DNA from 3 places in the Castellaniella ginsengisoli genome. Region 1 is predicted to be linked to each of the others. Evidence: predicted binding sites of a transcription regulator. Region 1 holds the regulator's gene; each other region holds the start of a gene.
What was found. Region 1 encodes NrdR, which represses ribonucleotide reductase genes. Its sites were predicted from a motif close to CACNANATNTNGTG; they were not measured.

Region 1 (2,265 bases):
GCAGCCGCAGCCGCATGTCCCGGCCCAGATGCGCAACATCCAGGAACTCATACCGATAGGCTTGGTCCAGGGCTTCGACAGGGGCCGGCAAGGCCGCCAGGCCCTGGCCGTCGCCCAGAATGCTGGGCGCCAGGTAGGCGACCCATTCGTCCACCAGGCGGGCCTGGATCAGCGCGCCCTGCAGCCGTGCGCCGGCCTCGACGTGGACCTCGTTGATCTCATGCTCGCCCAGCCAGCGCATCAGCGCCGCGAGGGACAGGCCGCCCTGGTTGTCCGCGGGCAGCACGATGACGCGCACGTTGCGCGCAGACAGGCGGGCGGCCTTGCCGGCGTCGGGCCGCGTCGTGAAGACCCAGACCGGATCGCCGTTGATGATCCGGGCCTGCTCGCCCAGCACGAACTGGGTGTCCAACACCGCGCGGACCGGCTGGCGCGGTGTCTCGATCGCGCGCACGTCCAGCATGGGGTCGTCGGCCAGGATCGTCCCGATGCCGGTCAGCACCATGCAGGCGCGGGCGCGCCAGCGGTGCCCATCGTCGCGGGCGGCATCCCCCGTGATCCACTGGGAACGGCCGTCTGGCAGTGCCATGCGCCCGTCGAACGATGCGGCGGACTTCAGCCACAGCCAAGGGGTGCCGCGCGTCATCCGGGCGCAAAAGCCCGGATTCTGCGCCATCACATCCTCTGCGAACAGGCCGACGTCGACGCGGATGCCGGCGGCCCTGAGCCGTTCGATCCCGCGGCCGGCCACCTTGGGGTTGGGATCCCGCAGGCCGACCACGACCCGCTCGATGCCGGCGGCAATCAAGGCGTCGGCGCACGGCGGCGTGCGGCCTGTGTGGCTGCAGGGTTCCAGCGTGACAAAGGCCGTGGCGCCGCGCACGTCCACGCCCTGGAGGGCGGCCTCATGCAGGGCCTGGGCCTCGGCATGACGCCCGCCCACCTGCTGCGTGCATCCCTCGGCCAGCCAGCGGCCGCCGCGCACCAGCACACAGCCGACGCGCGGATTCGGATTGCTGACGAACAGGGACTGCTCGGCGACCGTCAGGGCGCGCCGCATCCAGCGGTGATCCTCGGTGGACGGGAAAGAGCCGCCGGACTGCGCCTGCGCCGCGCCGTTCACGGAAGAGGCGCCTTCCGCCTTGAGGCGGCCCGACGCCGAAAGAAGGGGATCAGACGGTTTCATCGGCATCGTCCGCACGGCGGAATTCGTCGATGGCCTGGACGAACTCGCGAATATCCTCGAAGCTGCGATAGACCGACGCAAAGCGCACATAGGCCACCGGGTCCAATTGGCGCAATTCCGACATGACCAGTTCGCCGACGCGGTCGGACGGCACCTCGCGCTGGCCGCTGGTCATCAGGCGCTCCTGGATGCGCGCGACGGCGGCGTCCACCGCCGTCGCGCTGACGGGGCGCTTGCGCAGGGCCAGGGACATGCTGCCATGCAGCTTGGCCGGATCGAATTCGACCCGGGTTCCGTTGCGCTTGACGATGGCGGGCATCATCAGGTCCACCCGCTCATAGGTCGTGAAGCGGCGCTCACAGGCCGTACAGCGGCGGCGGCGGCGGATCGTGTCGCCTTCCTCGGAAACCCGGGAATCCACGACCTGGGTATCGGCACAACTGCAGAACGGACACTTCATCTGCGCTGCGGGCGCCCTCAGGCGCCCGTTCCGGTTGGGTTAGCGGTAGACCGGCAGGCGCGCGGTCAGCTCGTTGACCCGCGCGCGCACCCGGGCGACGTTGTCGGCGTCGTTCGGATTATCGAGCACGTCGGCGATCAGATTGCCGGTGAGCTCGGCCTCGGCCTCTTTGAAGCCGCGCGTGGTCATGGCCGGCGTGCCCAGGCGGATGCCGCTGGTCACGAAGGGCTTTTCGGGGTCGTTCGGGATGGCGTTCTTGTTGACGGTGATATGCGCTTCGCCCAGGACGGCCTCGGCCGCCTTGCCGGTGATGCCCTTGGCGCGCAGATCCACCAGCATCACGTGGCTTTCAGTGCGGCCGGACACGATGCGCAGACCGCGCTTGACCAGGGTGTCGGCCAGCACGCGGGCGTTGGCGGCCACCTGGGCGGCATAGGCCTTGAATTCGGGCTGCAGGGCTTCGCCGAAGGCCACGGCCTTGGCGGCGATGACGTGCATCAGCGGCCCGCCCTGGATGCCCGGGAAGATGGCGGAATTGACGGCTTTCTCGAATTCGGCCTTCATCATGATGACGCCGCCGCGCGGACCGCGCAGCGACTTGTGCGTGGTCGAGGTGACG
Region 2 (2,265 bases), 1.4 Mb from region 1:
CGTATTTGGCGGTCATTTCGAACAGCAATTCGGCGTTGGGGCTGTGCCAGTCGAAGTCGGGCGTGATGTTGTAGGTGGGGATAGGAAAGGTAAAGGCGCGGCCGCGCGCGTCCCCGGCCATCATGACCTCGATGTAGGCGCGGTTGATCATGTCCATCTCGGCCTGCAGATCGCCATAGGCAAAGGGCATTTCTTCGCCGCCGATGACCGGCACCTGCGCGCGCAGGTCTTCCGGGCAGACCCAGTCGAAGGTCAGGTTGGTGAACGGCGTCTGGGTGCCCCAGCGCGACGGGACGTTCAGGTTGAAGATCAGTTCCTGGATGCACTGGCGGACGTCCGCGTAGGACAGGGCGTCCTTGCGGACGAAAGGCGCCATATAGGTGTCGAAGGAACTGAACGCCTGGGCGCCGGCCCACTCGTTTTGCAGCGTGCCCAGGAAATTGACGATCTGGCCCACGGCGCTGCCCATGTGGCGCGGGGGGCCGGACTCGATCTTGCCGGGCACGCCGTTCAGGCCTTCGGTCAGCAGGGTGCGCAGCGACCAGCCGGCGCAGTAGCCCGACAGCATGTCCAGATCGTGGATGTGCAGATCGCCCTGGCGGTGCGCCTGGCCGATGGTTTCGGGGTAGACGTGACTGAGCCAGTAATTGGCGATCATCTTGCCCGAGGTATTCAGGATCAGGCCGCCCAGCGAGTAGCCCTGGTTGGCGTTGGCGTTGACGCGCCAGTCCTGACGGCGCAGGTATTCGTCGATGGAGCGGATCACGTCCACGTGCGGAACGGGGCGCTCGGCCTGGGCTGCGGCGGCAGGCGGGTTCTGAGAGGCGTTCATCCTGAAATTTTCTCTATATGTTGTGTATCTAATAATCTTAGACACAATATATAGTGCCATCAAGCAAGAGAATGTTTTTTTTCGATAGCCTTGATCGGAGTCAAAAAAGCCTTGGCCTCAAGGCTGCAGACACTTTCTTGACGCAAGGTCCTGACACATATGAAGCGCTCCCGCGCTTGTTGGGCGACCGGAAAACCCGCTATCGTGAGGCATTCATGTGAAGTCCGGGAGAGACGGGAGATGATGCGCTGGTTCGGGTGGCTGCTGGCGGCGTGGTGCGGGGTCGTGCCGGCCTGGGGCATGGCGGCGGGCGTGGCGACCGTGCAGGCGGGGGAACGGACCTTGACGGTGTCTTTCGACGGGCCGGATGCACGGGTCGATGTCGACGGCATCGGCCAGGGCTATTTGCTGATGCGCGGCGACAAGCTGTATTCGGTGATGCGGGTCGGCGGCCAGCCGCTGGTCATGGATGGAAGCGCCATGGCCCGCTTGCTGGGGGGCGGCGCTCTCCGGGCGGCGCCGGATATGATCCGTTCGTTGAACCGGATCGAGCCGACAGGGGCTCGTGCAACAGTGGCCGGCCTCTCAGGCGCCGTCTATGCCGTGTCCTACCGGGACGAGCAGGGGAGTGATCATGCCGGGCAGGGGGTGCTGGGCAAACAGTTGGAAGTGCGGGAACTGACCCGGACTTTGGGCCGGATGGCTGTTTTGCTGCAGACGGCGGCCGGGCAGCCTGCGTCAGGGACGCATCAGGTGCTGGATGCACTGGAAGCGCAAGGCCTGGGCCTGCTGGCCTATGAAAAGAAATTCCGCGTGCAGCGGCTGGCATCCACGCCGCCCGCGCCGGGAAGCCTGGATCTGCCGGCGCAACCGGCGCAGTTGCCGGCCGGATTGGGATTGCTGCTGCAGGGGGCGCATCGTCCGTGAGCGGCGGCATGAATGTAAAAACCACCCGAGAGGGTGGTTTTTTTGCCGCATCTGGCGTGCCTCAGGGCACGATATGGAAATCGATGACGATTTCGCCGGGATTGCGGGCCAGGTACTCGAACTGGATGTTTTCGCCGAAGTGGTTCTTCAGTTGCTGCAGCAGCGGCAGGGGGTCGTGATCATTGCAGAAGCGCATGGTTTCGCCCGGCTGCAGCGCCGACAAGGCGCCGAAGATGGCGGCGTGCCGGAAACGCTTGGCGATGCCGCGCGCGTCGAGGGGGTAGGTGTTTTCAGCGAACATCGGGATAGCGTCGGAAGCCACGGTGCGTCATTCCTGGAGAGGTGTTGGGAGCTTCCGATTATAGGAACGCGCTGCGGGAAAACCCCCGGGAACCCTATGCTCAGCAAGGTTGTCGTGCAAGACGCCGGGCGTGCCGCGCCGGCCTCGAATCAGGCGCCGGGCGGCATGCCGGCCTTGTTCCGCCGGCGTTCTTCCCAGTCTTTGA
Region 3 (2,265 bases), 730 kb from region 1:
ATAAAGGCTCAAGGTATAACCCAACTGGCGGCGCCAGCCCTCGGCCAGCGCCTGGCGCGACCCGGACACCCCGAACCGCCAGGTGCCGGCGCCGTCCATCGCATAGTCTCCGCCCAACCCCAGCACCGTCAGACCCCGCCCTCCCTGCAGCCGGGAAGCCAGGATCAAATCGCCGTCCGCCGCGTAACGCGTCGTGGCGTCGAATACGACCGGCCCGTACGCCAGGTCTCCTTCGACCGGCGCGCGACCGGCGGCCCCGTCCAGGGCGCCGGCCGCCACGGTGTAATCCCACGATCCGGCCGGCAGGCGCCCCCGAGGCGCGGCGCGCGACAGACCCACGCCCGCCAGGCGCACGGACCTCCCCCAGAGCGGCGCGCCCGACGCCATGCTGCCCAGCGTCACCCCATACCCGGCCGAACTGCGGTAGCGCCAGTTTCGCGCTCCCAGGGACCAGGTATCCAGGCCGGTGGAATCCAGAGGATCCAGACTGCCCGAAGCCCCCGCCGCCGGATCGTCGGCAGGGCCGAACCAGCGCAGGCCGATTCCGTCCGGCCGGTAGCCGTAGTCGTACACCGGCCTGTCGAGCATCAGCGAGTCGTAGCGAAGGCCGGCGCCGTCAACCGGCGAATCAGCCGCAGCGGCGGCCGGCACGTCGGACGGGATGTCTCGGGGCACATCCGGGACAGCGTAGCGCTGGGGAGCCAGATCGATGAGCGCCGGATCCGGATCGGCCATCGGCCCGGTATGGGCCGGCGCGGCGCCGGCCAGCAGGGCCGACACGGTCAGCAGCCGGACGATTCGATTCATGGGATGACGCACGGAACCATCGGGCCGCAACGGCCCGAATCATGAAACCCGGGAATGCCGCGGCCCCTGAAAACAGCGCCGCGAATTCCCCTAAAGCGGCCCAGGGTATCACGAGAAGGGAGGCCTTCGTCACCCTCGAAAGATTTCTGTATCGAAATTGAAACCCCGCTTGCCCACACCATATATTGTGTTTATCATTTTCAACCGCACTACATGTAGAAAACAAAGCACTCCCACCAAGGACATCCGGCCGTGATCAAGAACATCGTCAAGCGTGATGGACGCATCGAACCTTACATCCCCAGCAAGCTCAACGGCTGGGGTCGATGGGCCGCCGCCAACCTGGGGCAGAAAGTCGACTGGAGCAGCATTGTCCTGCAGGCCGTCAGCACCATGCCCGAGACGGTCTCGACCGCCGATCTGCAGGAAAAACTGATCCAGAACTGCCTGGACAAGGACACGTGGTCCTACTACCTGATGGCGGGCCGGCTCTACGCGTCCCACCTGCACAAGATCATCCATGGCTCCAGCATCCCCAGCGTCAAGGCGCTGCACGACCGGATGGTAGCCGACGGCGTGATGGTGCGCATGAACTACAGCGACGCCGAATACGCCGAGATCGAGTCCTTCATCGACCACGAGCAGGACTACGACACCCCCCATTTCTCGCTGCATTACATCCGCAAAAAGTACAGCCTGCAAAACCGCGTCACCCGCCAGGAATACGAAACGCAGCAGTTCGTCTACATGCGCATGGCCATGGCCCTGTCGGAAAACGAGCCCGCCGAGCGCCGGATCGACCTGGTGCGACGCTTCTACACCGAGTTCTCGGCCAAGCGGATTTCGGCTCCCACGCCCAACTACGTCAACCTGGGCACCAAGCTGCGCGGCTTCGCCTCGTGCTGCCTGTACGTGGTGGACGACAACGAGGCGTCCCTCGCCATCGGCGACCATATCGCCTACCGCATGACGGCCGCATCGGCCGGGATCGGCAGCCACCTGATCACCCGCAGCAAGGGCGATCCGGTACGCGGCGGCCTGATCCAGCACCAAGGCAAGCTGCCCTACCTGGCCTCCCTGGGCAAGGCGGTCCACGCCAACATGCAGGCCGGGCGCGGCGGCGCCTGCACCACCTACTACTCCGGTTTCGATCCCGAAGCCGAGGTCATCGCCTACCTGCGCAACCCGCGCAGCACCGAAGACCGCAAGAACCGCGACCTGCACTATGCGCTGGTCACCAACAAGCTCTTCGCCGAGAAGGTCGCCCGCAACGAAGAAGCCTTTTCCTTCAACGTGCGCACCGCGCCCGAGCTCACCCGGCTGTTCTTCGGCCCCGATTCGGCCGCCTTCAAGCGCGAATACGAACGCCTGGAGCGCGATCCGTCCTTCAAGAAGGAAACCTTCAAGCCGCGCGACCTGATCCTGACTTCGCTGAACGAGGCGCTGGAGACCGGCGTG

Region 2: the regulator NrdR is predicted to act here: its motif matches at 875-888, upstream of ABRZ00_RS00235 (ribonucleoside triphosphate reductase).
Region 3: the regulator NrdR is predicted to act here: its motif matches at 984-997, upstream of ABRZ00_RS03320 (ribonucleoside-diphosphate reductase subunit alpha).

The regions. Positions count from the first base shown of each region.
Region 1 is NZ_CP158257.1:1,434,871-1,437,135, reverse strand. It holds gene ribD (bifunctional diaminohydroxyphosphoribosylaminopyrimidine deaminase/5-amino-6-(5-phosphoribosylamino)uracil reductase RibD) at 1-1,186, opposite strand, end outside; gene nrdR (transcriptional regulator NrdR) at 1,173-1,646, opposite strand; gene glyA (serine hydroxymethyltransferase) at 1,686-2,265, opposite strand, start outside.
Region 2 is NZ_CP158257.1:61,130-63,394, reverse strand. It holds gene ABRZ00_RS00235 (ribonucleoside triphosphate reductase) at 1-832, opposite strand, end outside; gene ABRZ00_RS00230 (hypothetical protein) at 1,073-1,759, shown strand; gene ABRZ00_RS00225 (DUF2249 domain-containing protein) at 1,821-2,060, opposite strand; gene ABRZ00_RS00220 (oxidoreductase-like domain-containing protein) at 2,210-2,265, opposite strand, start outside.
Region 3 is NZ_CP158257.1:700,544-702,808, forward strand. It holds gene ABRZ00_RS03315 (hypothetical protein) at 1-807, opposite strand, end outside; gene ABRZ00_RS03320 (ribonucleoside-diphosphate reductase subunit alpha) at 1,060-2,265, shown strand, end outside.